DNA from 3 places in the Ectothiorhodospira sp. 9100 genome. Region 3 is predicted to be linked to each of the others. Evidence: predicted binding sites of a transcription regulator. Region 3 holds the regulator's gene; each other region holds the start of a gene.
What was found. The regulator FliA, encoded in region 3, starts transcription of late flagellar genes. The targets are predictions, from matches to a motif close to GCTAAAGTTNNNNNNNNNNCNGCCGATA.

Region 1 (4,211 bases), on a different contig from region 3:
CCTGCTTGGCGGCGGCGATGGACACCGCCGGGATGTTCATGGGATTGCCCTGCATCAGTCGGGGACTCCTTCAGTGGATGGACCCTGTTCCCAGGCGGTGGCCATCAGTGGCTTGGGCAGCGGCGGGATCTCCATCACCGGCACCTCGCGGGACCAGCTCAGGAAGATGGCCAGCAGCATCACGGGTGGCACGCCGGTGGTCCACAGGGGCACCTGACCATCCTGCCCGAAATCGCCCCAGTACAGGATGGGGATGGCGGACAGAATGGCCAGCATCCCCTGTATGGCCAGGCTGCGCTGAAAGACCACCCGCCAGCGCTGCCACTTGAAGCGTTCATGAAAGTGCGCGGGGGATTGGGACAGGGTCTGTTCCAGGTGTGCCACCGTGGCCAGGAAGCGCTCCTCGGCCTCGCGCGAACGCTCCGGCTCCCGTCGGGACAGCTTCACGGTGGCCTTCCAGCCGCCGGGCATGAGTTGCAGGGGTCGCCAGGCCCAGCCCTGCACCGCCAGCAGGTCACCGGGCAGATGAATATCACCTTGGGGATGCCAGTCCAGGGTCAGCTTGGCCGGCAGACCCGGGACGGTGCGGGCATCAAACTGCAGGCGTCGCCCGCATACGCAGGCCTCACCCAGGGTAAAGCGCCGCCTCCAGCCCGGCTCGGCATTGGGTGCAGGGCGACGATACTCCAGGGCGTAACTGAGGGCCGCCAGCGTACCGGCCTGGTGCCGAAAGTGGTCAACTAGCGGCACACGGGCGCACTGGGCGTACACCGAGGCCGCGTCTTCACCGATGACCTCCAGCGTGGCGCTCAGGCCCGACGCATCGGTCAGTGTGCGCCGCAGACAGAAGCGGCCACGGGCCGGGTTTTCCAGTTGCAGGTGTTCGGTGAGCGAGAGGCTCGAAGGATCTTCGGGGTGGTCATGGGTGCGGGGCTCGAACACCACGCACCGGTTCTGGCGATCGGTGGCCGCCAGATCCACCCGCCAATCGTCGCGGGCGAAGGGGCCAACCAGGGTGAGGATTTCGTGATGGGTCAGCGGGGTCACCGGGCCTCCAGTGGTGGTTACCTGGAATTATGACCGTGAAGTGACCCGAATATTCCCCGCCGTGTGTACCCGATGCTACTGCCGCACTGTATCCAGCAACCGCGCCATGTTCTCCTGGAATCGCTGTTGTTGCTCGGTGTCGGCTTCCTTGAAGCGGGTATCCTGCTCCACCAGTGTCTTCATGATCAGCCCGCCATCGTCCATGGGATTGGCCAGGAACTGCAGCGACGGCTGGTTGAAACGCTCCTGCATGGCCTCCATCAGCTGCCCCAGACGTCGCCCCGGCATGGAGCGTTCCGGGGATTCCATCTGCTGGGTCTGCTCATAGCTCTGGGCCATACGGTAGGTCTCGGTGCGGGTCATGTTCAGATCCATGGACTGCAACTGGCTGGTGTCGAAGCGAAGATCCGGCAGCATCTCGAAGGCCTGTTGCACATCGCCATTGAAGAACTGATCCGCCAACTGCCCCACATCACGCACCAGGTCCTCCACGGCCCGGAGTTCATCCGGGTTCAGGTCGCCCTGGATCGAGAAGCTGTAGCCGCTTTGCTCGGTTCGGCTGACATCCAGCCACCCCCGTGAATCCCCGCCCTCCATTCGGGCCTCGGCCTGGACACGGGTGTCCTGGGCACTCTGGAACTGGATGCTCACCTGGGCGCCCGATTGCGTGGTGATGTTGAGTTCCAGGCTCTCGGCGCGCTGATAGCGTTCCATCATGGACAGGCGGGTCATGCCAGCCAGATCACGATCCTGGGGGTCGAGCGCGAGGTTCTTCAGAGCCGCGAAGGTCAGCGCCTCGGTCTCATCCACGTCCGCCTTGATCTTTCCATCGAGCAGATTGAGACCACCCAGGATCTCACGGGCCTCCTTGAAGCCCTGCTCGACACCGCGTGTGGCCTGCTCCTTCAGCGTTTGCAGTTGCTCTTCACTGGCGCCTCGAGCTCGGGCATTGGCCAGCCCCATCTCCACAAAGCCAGCGATGCGCTCGGCCACCTTTTCGGGAGTGAAGTCATTGGCATCCAGACGCTTCATGCCTCCCAGGCTTTGCCCGGGGATCTGCTTGGCCAGGTTCTGCAGAATCTTGTTCTGCAATGCATTCAGGCTACGAGCGGAGCCATTGTCACTCGAAGCGATGCCTTGTCCCGCACCCTTGGCACCAGGACGGAAATCGGGGGTCTTGAGTGAGACCGGGAAGACACTGTGATCGATAGCCACGGCGACACACTCCTGCACTGGGGGGTATGGACGTGGTATCGGCAGCCGGGAGGGATTCTTTAGGGTGATCTGCGCCCTTAGCCGCGCACCAGGTCACCGGCCCGCGACATTGACTGAACAGATCAGCGCAGGACGCGGGCGCGCTCCCGCTGGCACGTCCTCGCAAAGTCATCAAATTGCTCACAGCGGGTGTGTACGAATACATGCTGATCCGCGTGATAATCACAGCGCGTCTCAAAATTGCAGGTATTTGAAAAGTCATCCCAGTGCTGGCATTCCTCGACACACTCCTGCCCACCGACCCGGTGGATGCGTCGTTCAAATAGGCAGGCGTTATCAAAGTCGTCCCAGAACTGGCATTCCGTGATCACGATGGGACGCACACTGGATGGGGGGGGACCACACCAGACACGCACATCACCGCGCTGCCAGGACTCCCCCTCTTGAAGAATGACGGTCTGGGCCTGAGATGAGGCCACCACCCCAAAACTCAACGCTGCCGCAAGCAGCGGAATGATCGTGATGCGCAAGGAAGGTTTCATGGCCAGAGAGTGCCACCCGGTCGGGAAGGACTCAAGCCCCAGCACTGGCATCTAGCGGCCATTGGCCTCAAAATTCGCATCCCCTGAAGCTATCGCACCAACAACCATGCCAGATATTGTCGTCATGTTTTTCCTGCTTGGCCTGGTGGCCGGCTTGCTGAAATCCGATCTGACCATTCCCAAGGCCGCCTTCGACACCCTCAGCTTGCTGCTGATGCTGACGATCGGCCTCAAGGGAGGGATGGCGCTGCATGGCAATATCAGCCTCTCGGTCATTCAGGATCTGCTCGCCGTGGCCGCGCTGGGAGCGCTGATCCCGCTGATGCTGATGCCCTTGTTGATGCGTGTCATCTGCCTGTCGGCGGCCGACAGCGCCAGCATGGCTGCCCATTATGGTTCCGTGAGCGCAGGCACTTTCGCCGTCGCCCTGGCCTTCGCAGAGGGGCTGAAGCTGCCTGTTAGCGCCGAAGTCACCCTCTATCTGGTGATGATGGAATTGCCAGCCATCATGGTGGCCATCTTCCTTTATCGCCGCTACGGCGGTGCCAGCACGAGCGTCGGCATGCCCGGGCTGTGGCATGAAACCCTGACAAACCGGGGTGTCATTCTTCTGGTGGGCGGAGTCATCATCGGCCTGCTCTACGGACCCCAGGAAGGGGCGGCAGTCACCGACCTGCTCACCAACTCCTTTAAGGTAGTACTGGCTCTGTTCCTTCTGGAGATGGGCCTGACGGCAGCCGAGACCCTACGTCCTGTGCCCTGGCATCATTGGAGACTGCTGTGCTTTGCCGTCTGTGCCCCATTCTTGCTGGCGGGCGTGGGCCTGACCACGGGGCTGCTGCTAGGTCTGCCTGCAGGCTCTCTGCTCATCCTCACTGCGCTGACCGCCAGCGCCTCCTATATTGCCGCGCCAGCGGCCATTCGCGCCACCATCCCCAAGGCCAATATCGGTCTGGCCATGCTGGCCGCCCTGGGACTCACCTTCCCGGTGAATGTCCTCGTGGGCATCCCCCTGTATTACCAGTGGGTGCAGTGGGTGGGCAGGTGAGCGTTTTCATGGCACCCCCACAGAGGGGATCAGGAAGAGCTCAAAGCCCCAGCCTTTCAGCCACGAAGTCCGCGTCCTTGTCGCCGCGACCGGACAGGTTGATCAGGATGCGCGTGCCCGGCTTGGCCGCGCGTGCCGCCTGCATGGCCCAGGCCAGTGCATGAGAGGATTCCAGTGCGGGGATGATGCCCTCAAAACGGGAAAGATCCATGAAGGCCTTCAGACAGGCCTCGTCATCCATCGCATGGTACTCGGCGCGACCGATATCCTTCAGATAGCTGTGCTGAGGGCCCACGGAAGGGTAATCCAGGCCAGAGGCGATGGAATATACCGGCTGGGGCTGGCCTTCATCATCTTGC
Region 2 (4,211 bases), on a different contig from region 3:
CATGCCATGCGCGTTGGTCTCATAACCTTCCCGTTGCAGCAATTCCGTTTGTTGACGGGTCAGCGCTTCCAGTGCTTGCACGCGGACCTGTTTATCGGCCACGGCAGCGTTCAGTTCGTCCAGGTCGCGGGATGCCAGGGCTGCGCCCTCACGCTGCAGGGCGGATTCCAGGCTGGTGGCCTCACGCACGGACTGGCTGAGGATCTGGTCCAGGTGTTCGGGGAAGGGGGTGGGGTTCATGTGATCAGAACAGATTTTCCGATTTCATGAGCCCTTCCGCCACGTCCTGGGCATTCACCTGATAACTCCCATCCTGGATGGCCTGACGCAGTTCGGCGACGCGTTTTTCGTCCACCTGGGGCTGGGAAGCCGCGGTCTGCTCCAGGTCGCTGAGGCGTCTCGCTGCCCCGGTGAGCGTGATCTTGTCGGCCGTATTGTCGGCCGGGCTCGGGGTCTGACCGGCCCCTTTGCCGCCACGAGCGCTCTCGGTGGTGCCACGACTGTCACTGGCACCCCGCGCCTGCGGCTGGCTTAGATTCTTGACTTCGATGGACATATCCGTTCCTCGCACATACAAATACCGCCTCTGATGGTCCTTTTATCGGCTCGTCCTGGGAATTCTTTAACCCGCATTATGTGTCGGGCGTCACATATTAACACCCACCACGCCGGCGGAGAGTACGCGCCCCTCCACGACGCGTCGGGATGACAGATTGCGTACCCGTACCCGGTCCCCGTAGGCGCCGTCAGCCATGGCCTCGCCCGCCATGCGCACGCTGATCGCAGCGTTCTCTGATAACAGGGTGACCCGCTCGCCGCGATGCACCAGCCGCTGCGGCTCCACCATGTGGGGCGTGAGCACGGTACCACCGCGCAGGGCGCGACGCAGCACCATGTGATTGGCGCGTTCCGGGTCTACAAGATAGCCGCTGTGCAGGCCATCGAGTGCCTTGCGTTCCAGACGTATGTCAGTTGAGGATAGTACAGCCCTGCGAGGCAGGGAACGGTCGAGCACCACGACCTCGCCGCTCACGTTCACCTGCATGGGTACATACAGGTTCCAGGGCGAGGGGCCTGGGCAGCGGACCCCCACGGTGGTGTTGCCCACCATGCGTCCTCCGGGCGGAAGATCGGCCTCCAGGGGGGCGCCGCAGGCCCGCAGTCGCAGTCTCGGATCCAGTCTTCCCGGGACTACGCGGACCTCCAGATCGTCGCCGTGATGTTGCCGGGCCTGTTCGGTGAGAAATTCCCGGGCGGCGTTGAGAATATTGGCATGAGGTTCCACCTCCGAGGCCAGGGTTGTGGGTGGCAGTACCAGTAGGCACAGGGTCAGGCACGCCAGGACGGATCTGCTCCATCCACGACGTTTACGCATGACGCGGGATCCATGGGGCGGGTGCATGAGACAGGCATGTCTGACTTGGTTCATAATCGTACTCCGCGCATTCGTTGCCGGGATTCCGGCACCGGGGGCTGTTGGTGTGAAGGGATGCAATCCCAATGCCAGATCAGGCATCAAGGATTGCCCCGAACCGCCGATAACCCGGTAGATTGGCCATGTTTATCCCCGGGTGTTCCGCAGGAGGGGCCCATGAGCGACTTGTTGGATGGTGTGAATCGGCGTACCCAGATGGTCGGGCAGAACCGCCTCGAGCTGTTGCTGTTTTCTCTGGGTACGCGACAGATGTTTGCCATCAACGTCTTCAAGGTGCGCGAGGTGATCGCCTGCCCACCACTGAATCGCATGCCCAGCGCCCACTCCGTGGTGCGCGGTGTGGCCACCTTGCGTGGGCAAACCGTCTCGGTGGTGGACCTGGCCCAGGCCATCGGTATGGCAGCACCGGAACACGAGCAAAAGGCCTTCGTCATCCTCACCGAGTTCAACCGCTCGGTGCAGGGTTTGCTCGTGGCCTCGGTGGATCGCATCATCAATCTCAACTGGGATCAGATCCGCCCGCCCCCTCGGGGCACTCACAAGGACAGCTTTTTGACGGCCGTCACTCAGGTGGAGGATCGGCTGGTGGAAATCATCGATGTGGAAAAGGTGCTGGAAATGGTGACCGGTCCCTCCAAGGATGTGGATGAGGCCCTGTCCCGGGCCATCCGCGAGGGCGGGCGGGTACGCCGGGCCCTGGTGGCGGATGACTCCTCGGTGGCCCGCAAGCAGATCGTCCGCGCGCTCGCCCAGATCGGTGTTGAGGCCATCGTGGCCAATGATGGTCAGCAAGCGCTCACCAAGCTCAAGGAAATGGCTCAGCAAGGCCCTATTGATGAACAGATCGGCATGGTGATCTCGGATATCGAGATGCCCGTCATGGATGGATACACGCTTTCTTCCGAGATCCGCCAGACAACGGATTTGTCTGGCCTGTACATCCTGTTACATTCTTCCTTGAGTGGTACCTTTAACGAGGCCATGGTGCGTCAGGCAGGGGCGGACCGATTTTTGCCGAAGTTCAGTCCCGATGAGCTGGCTGAGGCCGTGCTGGGCCACCTGCAGCCCGAAGAGGTCGGGCAGTAACGGACACAGGGCAGGGGGCTGCCATCGGCGGCAACTCGTTGCCGCCCGCGGGGCCATTTGCGGGTATACTGCGTTTTCCGGTTCATCACCGGAGGCAGGCACAATCCATTAACCGGGAAGCACCAAAACATTGTCATCAGGCCCGATCGAACCCCAGGATTACGAGGACTTCAAGATCTTTCTTGAGCGGTCCTGCGGTCTTGTGCTGGGAGATAACAAGCACTACTTGGTGACCAGCCGGCTGTCCCGGCTGATGAAGGAATTCTCCGTTGCTTCGGTCAGCGAGTTGCTCAAACTGCTCAAGCGCGGTGGCCGCTCCGGTCTGCGTGAACGGGTGATCGAAGCCATGACCACGAACGAGACCTACTGGTTTCGGGATGTCTTCCCCTTCGAGATCCTCAAGAATCAGATCTATCCGGAACTGGCCAAAAAATCCCCCGGTTCCACGGTGCGCATCTGGTGCGCTGCCTGTTCCTCCGGCCAGGAACCCTATTCCATCAGCATGGCCACCAGCGAATATCTGCAATCGCGAGCCGGCAGCCTCAGGGATGTGCAGATCCTTGGCACGGATATCTCTGGTGCCGTGCTGCGCGAAGCCAGGGAAGGCAGCTACGACTCCCTGGCCGTGGCCCGGGGGCTGTCGCTGGATCGGCGCAATCGGTTCTTCATCCAGAAGGGCGACCGTTGGGAAGTGAAGCCGGAGATCAAGGCCCGTGTCAGTTACCGGGAATTCAATCTCCTGGACAACTACAATGCCATGGGGCGATTCGATATCGTCTTCTGTCGTAACGTGTTGATCTACTTCTCTCTCGAGTCCAAGCGGACCATTCTCAAGCGCATCTCCCAGATCCTTAATCCGGGCGGCTACCTCTTCCTGGGGGCCTCTGAGTCCATGGCCAATTATTCCGACGCCTTCGAGATGGTGCGCTGCAGCCCGGGCGTGGTCTACCGCCTCAAGAAGTAACTGTTCCGCGGCGTCAAACTTTCGACTTTCCTCATCGTGCCCTGGTCTCCTCCGGCGGTTTCTTGCCGGATTGCCCGCTCTTCCTGGTTTAACCTCCTCTCCAAGTGATTGAAAAAGCGCTTATTCGGCGCATGGCATGCTGTTTGCATTTCGACTGACAAGAGATTTTCTTGAGGTCGAAGATCATGCCGCTCTCATTTGACAACGCCCTGGGTATTCACGATGCAGCGCTGCAGGTGCGTTCCAAGCGCATGGAGCTGCTCGCGTCCAATATCGCCAACGCTGACACCCCCAATTACAAGGCCCGCGACCTGGATTTCCGGCAGGTGCTCAAACAGCAGCATCAACCGGACCAGTTGTCCATGCGTCGAACCCATGCATCCCACCTGGACGCGGCAGGCGGCGGCGGAGGCCTGGGGGAGCCGTTGTACCGGGTGCCGACTCAGCCTTCCCTGGACGGCAATACGGTGGATCCGCAACTGGAGCAGTCGGCCTTTGCCGAGAATGCTGTTCAGTACCAGGCGAGCCTGGATTTTCTGGGTGACAAGTTTACGGGCCTGCGCAACGCCTTCAAGGGCGGCCAGTAGGCCGGGGGATTGAATCATGAGCAACATGTTCAAGGTCTTTGATGTTTCCGGCTCGGCGTTGAGCGCCCAGTCCGTCAGGCTCAACACCATTGCCAGCAATATGGCCAATGCGCAGGTGGGCAGCACCACCGAGGAGGGG
Region 3 (4,211 bases):
GGTGGATCACGAAGTCGCCAGGACAGTGGCCAGTGCAGTGGAGTTGGATGAGGCTCCTGGTGCCGGTCGGTTCGAGCCCGTGGAGGGCTGGTCCGAGGCCCTGCGCCAGTTGGCGGCCCTGCTGCCCATCGCGGACGATGATCTGCTGGATCACAATGGTATCATTGCCTTTGTGGGTCCCAGCGGCGTGGGTAAGACCACAACGCTGGCCAAACTGGCGGCGCTGGTCAGCCTGCGGCACGGGCAGGAGTCCATCGCGATCATCACCACCGATGTCTATCGTCTGGGCGCTCATCGTCAGTTGCAGACCATCGGTCAGTTACTGGGAGTGACCGTTCATCTGGCGCAGACAGAGCAGCAACTCAAGGATATGCTTAGGCGGGTGAAGTCCAAAAGGCTTGTATTGATCGACACGACCGGAACCAATCAGCGTGACAAGGACATGCTCGATGAGCTTGCCCGAGTGACGTCGACGTCTGCCGCCCGGGTGATGCTGGTCATGGCGGCCAACGTGCAAAAGGCAGTGGTGGACGAGACCCTGAGCGGATTCAGCGGGTTGCAGCCCCAGGGCTGCATCTTGACCAAGATGGATGAAGCCGCCAGCCTGGGCGAGGTGTTGTCCGCCCTGATCTCATCCCGGCTGCCGCTTAATTTCATCAGTGCAGGCCAGAGGATCCCCGAGGATTTGCTGGCCGCCAGTGCCCCGCGGCTGGTTCAGATGGCGGCGGCGGCGCTTGAGGCCCCGGAGAGGTATTCCGAGCGTCGGCCTCGTTCCCTGTCGCGGGCACGGCAATCGCCCGTGACCCCGCGTCCTGACAGTGTCAACGATCTTAGCGCCAGGTTTACCCATGCCTTCACCCAGTGAGAATCAAAGCAGCGCCTCGGGGCGTCGGGATACGTCCCGGCCGGTTCGGGTGATTGCCGTGTCCAGCGGCAAGGGGGGGGTGGGCAAGACCAATGTATCGGTGAACCTGTGTGCCGCCATGGCGCGTGCAGGCAAGCACGTCATGCTCATGGATGCGGACCTGGGGCTGGCCAATGTGGATCTGCTGTTGGGGTTGCAGCCCAAGAGGAATCTGTCTCACGTACTGGAGGGACATTGTTCTCTGGACGAGGTGGTGGTGGAGGGCCCCAACGGTATACTGATTGTGCCGGCAGCTTCGGGTATCGCCGATATGGCTGACCTGGGTCGCGCTCAGCATGTAGGCATCATCCATGCCTTCAGTGAACTCACTCACCCGCTGGATGTGTTGGTGGTGGATACCGCCGCCGGTCTCCATGACAGCGTGACCAGTTTCTGTCGGGCCGCCCATGAGGTGTTGGTGGTGGTCTGTGATGAACCGGCTTCCATCACGGATGCCTATGCACTGATCAAGGTCCTGTATCGGGATCACGGGGTGATGCGGTTTCGCATCCTGGCCAACATGGTGCGCAATGAGCAGGAAGACGAGGGGCGGAGTCTGTTCCGCAAACTGGTCGCCGTCTGTGACCGTTTTCTCGACGATGTCATGCTCGACTATGTGGGCTCGATTCCTTACGACGATTATCTTCGCAAGGCGGTGCAACGTCGTCAGTCCGTGGTTGAGGCCTTTCCTTCATCACCGGCTGCCCGATCCTTCAGGGCCTTGCCCTCGCGCATTGAGCAGTGGCCCATGCCGCGGGGGGCCCGGGGGGGAATCGAATTTTTCGTGGAACGTCTGATCAATACCGATCAGAGTGACCTGGAGCCAGCGCCATAAGCGGTCTTGCCATGTATGCCAGCCAACAGTTGGACCCCAATACCCTGGTGGATGAGCATGTCACCCTGGTGAAGCGTATTGCCTATCACCTGCTGGCGCGCCTGCCTTCCAATGTTCAGGTCGATGATCTGATTCAGTCAGGCATTATCGGCCTGCTGGAGGCTGCCCGTCAGTATGATCCATCCCAGGGTGCCAGTTTCGAGACCTATGCCGGTATCCGCATTCGCGGCGCCATGCTGGATGAGGTCCGTCGCAGTGACTGGACGCCCCGTTCCGTCCATCGACACTCGCGACGGATCAGCGAGGTGATCCGTCAGATCGAGAATCGGGAGGGACGGGAGGCCTCGGCGGCGGAGATTGCGGAGGCGCTCGGTGTGGACATGACCACCTACCAGGATATGCTCCGCGATGCAGTCTCAAGCCGGGTGCTGGGCTTTGACGACCTGGGGGATGCGGACTCCTCGGTAGACAACCTGCTGACCTCCGATGGGCCGGATCCCCTGATGGATCTGACGCGAACCGATTTCAAGAAGGCCCTGGTGGACAACATCGGCGAGTTGCCGGAACGGGAAAGACTCGTGTTGTCCCTGTATTATGACGAGGAATTGAACCTGCGAGAGATTGGCCAGGTGTTGGGGGTCAGCGAATCCCGGGTTTGCCAACTCCATGGTCAGGCACTGATGCGACTGAAGGCACGCATGGGCGACTGGGTAGGGGATGGCGTCCGGGTCTGAGACGCCCTCAAGGCTGCCGAAGTCTGGAACACGTATTCATTCTGCGCGGTGGACGCGCAGCTAACGATTTGCGCATCACTGGAGGTTTTTGTGGATAAGAATATGAAGATCCTCATTGTGGATGACTTTTCCACAATGCGTCGCATCATCAAGAACTTGCTGCGGGATCTTGGGTACAACAATACCTCCGAGGCGGATGACGGACATACGGCGTTACCCATGCTGCAAAATGGTAACTTCGATTTTCTGGTCACCGATTGGAACATGCCCATCATGCCCGGTATTGATCTGCTACGGGCGGTCCGGGCGGATCCCCGCATCAAGGACATGCCGGTGCTCATGGTGACCGCGGAAGCCAAGCGTGAACAGATCGTGGAGGCGGCCCAGGCGGGCGTGAACGGCTACATCGTCAAGCCGTTCACGGCCGAAACCCTGCGGGAAAAGATCGACAGGATCTTCGAACGCCTCGAGCAAAACGGTTGATCATTCCCCATGGATACTCGCCAAGACAGTGACAAAGAGGCCCTGTTCAGGAAGGAACAACTGGAACGGGCCCGGGAACTGGTTCAGATGATGGAAGCCGGTCACGAAGACAAGGCCGGCCATCTGATCGAGGAACTGGGCCGCATGCACGAGAGCATGCTGTTCCAGGAACTGGGCAAACTGACCCGTGATCTGCATGAGGCGCTTAACAGCTTCCGCCTGGATACTCGCCTGTCTGAACTCACTCATCAGGACATTCCCGATGCCAAGGAGCGTCTGAACTACGTGGTGGCCATGACCGAGCAGGCGGCCCACCGTACGCTCAATGCAGTGGAGGACAACCTGCCCGTGGCCGAGTCGCTGGCCAGTCGAGCCGGAGAGTTGGGTGGGGAATGGGCGCGCTTTCGCCAGCGCGAGATGTCCCTTGAGGAATTCAGACAGGTGAGCCAGCAATTGAGCGATTTTCTCGCGGATACGGAGCGGGATGCGGAGAAGCTGCGCAAGGGGCTGTCCGAAGTGCTCATGGCCCAGGATTTTCAGGATCTGACCGGTCAGGTGATTCGCCGGGTCATGACCCTGGTGCAGGATCTGGAGGATAACCTGGTTGGGCTTGTCAAGGTGTCAGGACAGCGACTTACCAAACCCGACAGTGACAGGAAGTCGGCAGATCCCGGTGACAATACCGGTCCCGCCAGTGCCGGGACCGGACCGGCGGTCTCAGGGACTTCCGACAAGGGAGAAGTGGTCAGCGGGCAGGATGATGTGGACGATCTGCTCTCCAGCCTGGGCTTTTGAACGGTTCCAAGGGCCCACCCCCGGGTGTATGCCCATTTCAGAATTCCCGGAGTTGGCCGCCAACCTGGGAGTGAGAAGGGCATCCGCACGACGCGCGAGAACAAGGCATGACTCTGGACACCGACGACGAAATCCTGAACGACTTTCTCATTGAGGCCAGCGAGATCCTGGACGCCCTCGGTGAGCAGTTGGTGCAGTTGGAGCGAACGCCTGAAGATAAGGATCTGCTGAACTCCGTCTTTCGGAGTTTTCACACCATCAAGGGCGGCGCGGGGTTCCTGAACCTGGAGAACCTGGTCAAGATCTGTCACCGCGCCGAGGATGTATTCAATCTGTTGCGCCAGGGACAGCGACGTGCCGACAGCAACCTGATGGATATCATCCTGCAGGTGCTGGATGTCCTCAATCGGATGTTCGATGAGTTGCGCGCTGGTCAGATGCCCGAACCGGCACCTGATCA

Region 1: a site for FliA is predicted at 2,299-2,326, ahead of LPW29_RS03635 (DUF5610 domain-containing protein). Genes of this name have one in related genera too.
Region 2: a site for FliA is predicted at 1,514-1,541, ahead of LPW29_RS07870 (chemotaxis protein). Genes of this name have one in related genera too.

What each region holds. Positions count from the first base shown of each region.
Region 1 covers NZ_JAJNAN010000007.1:2,464-6,674, forward strand. Annotated here, with positions in the region: gene LPW29_RS03625 (ATPase) at 1-55, opposite strand, end outside; gene LPW29_RS03630 (hypothetical protein) at 55-1,047, opposite strand; gene LPW29_RS03635 (DUF5610 domain-containing protein) at 1,123-2,262, opposite strand; gene LPW29_RS03640 (hypothetical protein) at 2,385-2,804, opposite strand; gene LPW29_RS03645 (sodium-dependent bicarbonate transport family permease) at 2,911-3,852, shown strand; gene trpB (tryptophan synthase subunit beta) at 3,893-4,211, opposite strand, start outside.
Region 2 covers NZ_JAJNAN010000019.1:29,458-33,668, reverse strand. Annotated here, with positions in the region: gene LPW29_RS07885 (flagella synthesis protein FlgN) at 1-240, opposite strand, end outside; gene flgM (flagellar biosynthesis anti-sigma factor FlgM) at 245-556, opposite strand; gene flgA (flagellar basal body P-ring formation chaperone FlgA) at 647-1,375, opposite strand; gene LPW29_RS07870 (chemotaxis protein) at 1,592-2,521, shown strand; gene LPW29_RS07865 (CheR family methyltransferase) at 2,652-3,485, shown strand; gene flgB (flagellar basal body rod protein FlgB) at 3,671-4,072, shown strand; gene flgC (flagellar basal body rod protein FlgC) at 4,089-4,211, shown strand, end outside.
Region 3 covers NZ_JAJNAN010000004.1:56,108-60,318, reverse strand. Annotated here, with positions in the region: gene flhF (flagellar biosynthesis protein FlhF) at 1-865, shown strand, start outside; gene LPW29_RS02510 (MinD/ParA family protein) at 849-1,739, shown strand; gene LPW29_RS02505 (RNA polymerase sigma factor FliA) at 1,751-2,473, shown strand; gene LPW29_RS02500 (chemotaxis response regulator CheY) at 2,576-2,956, shown strand; gene LPW29_RS02495 (protein phosphatase CheZ) at 2,966-3,751, shown strand; gene LPW29_RS02490 (chemotaxis protein CheA) at 3,859-4,211, shown strand, end outside.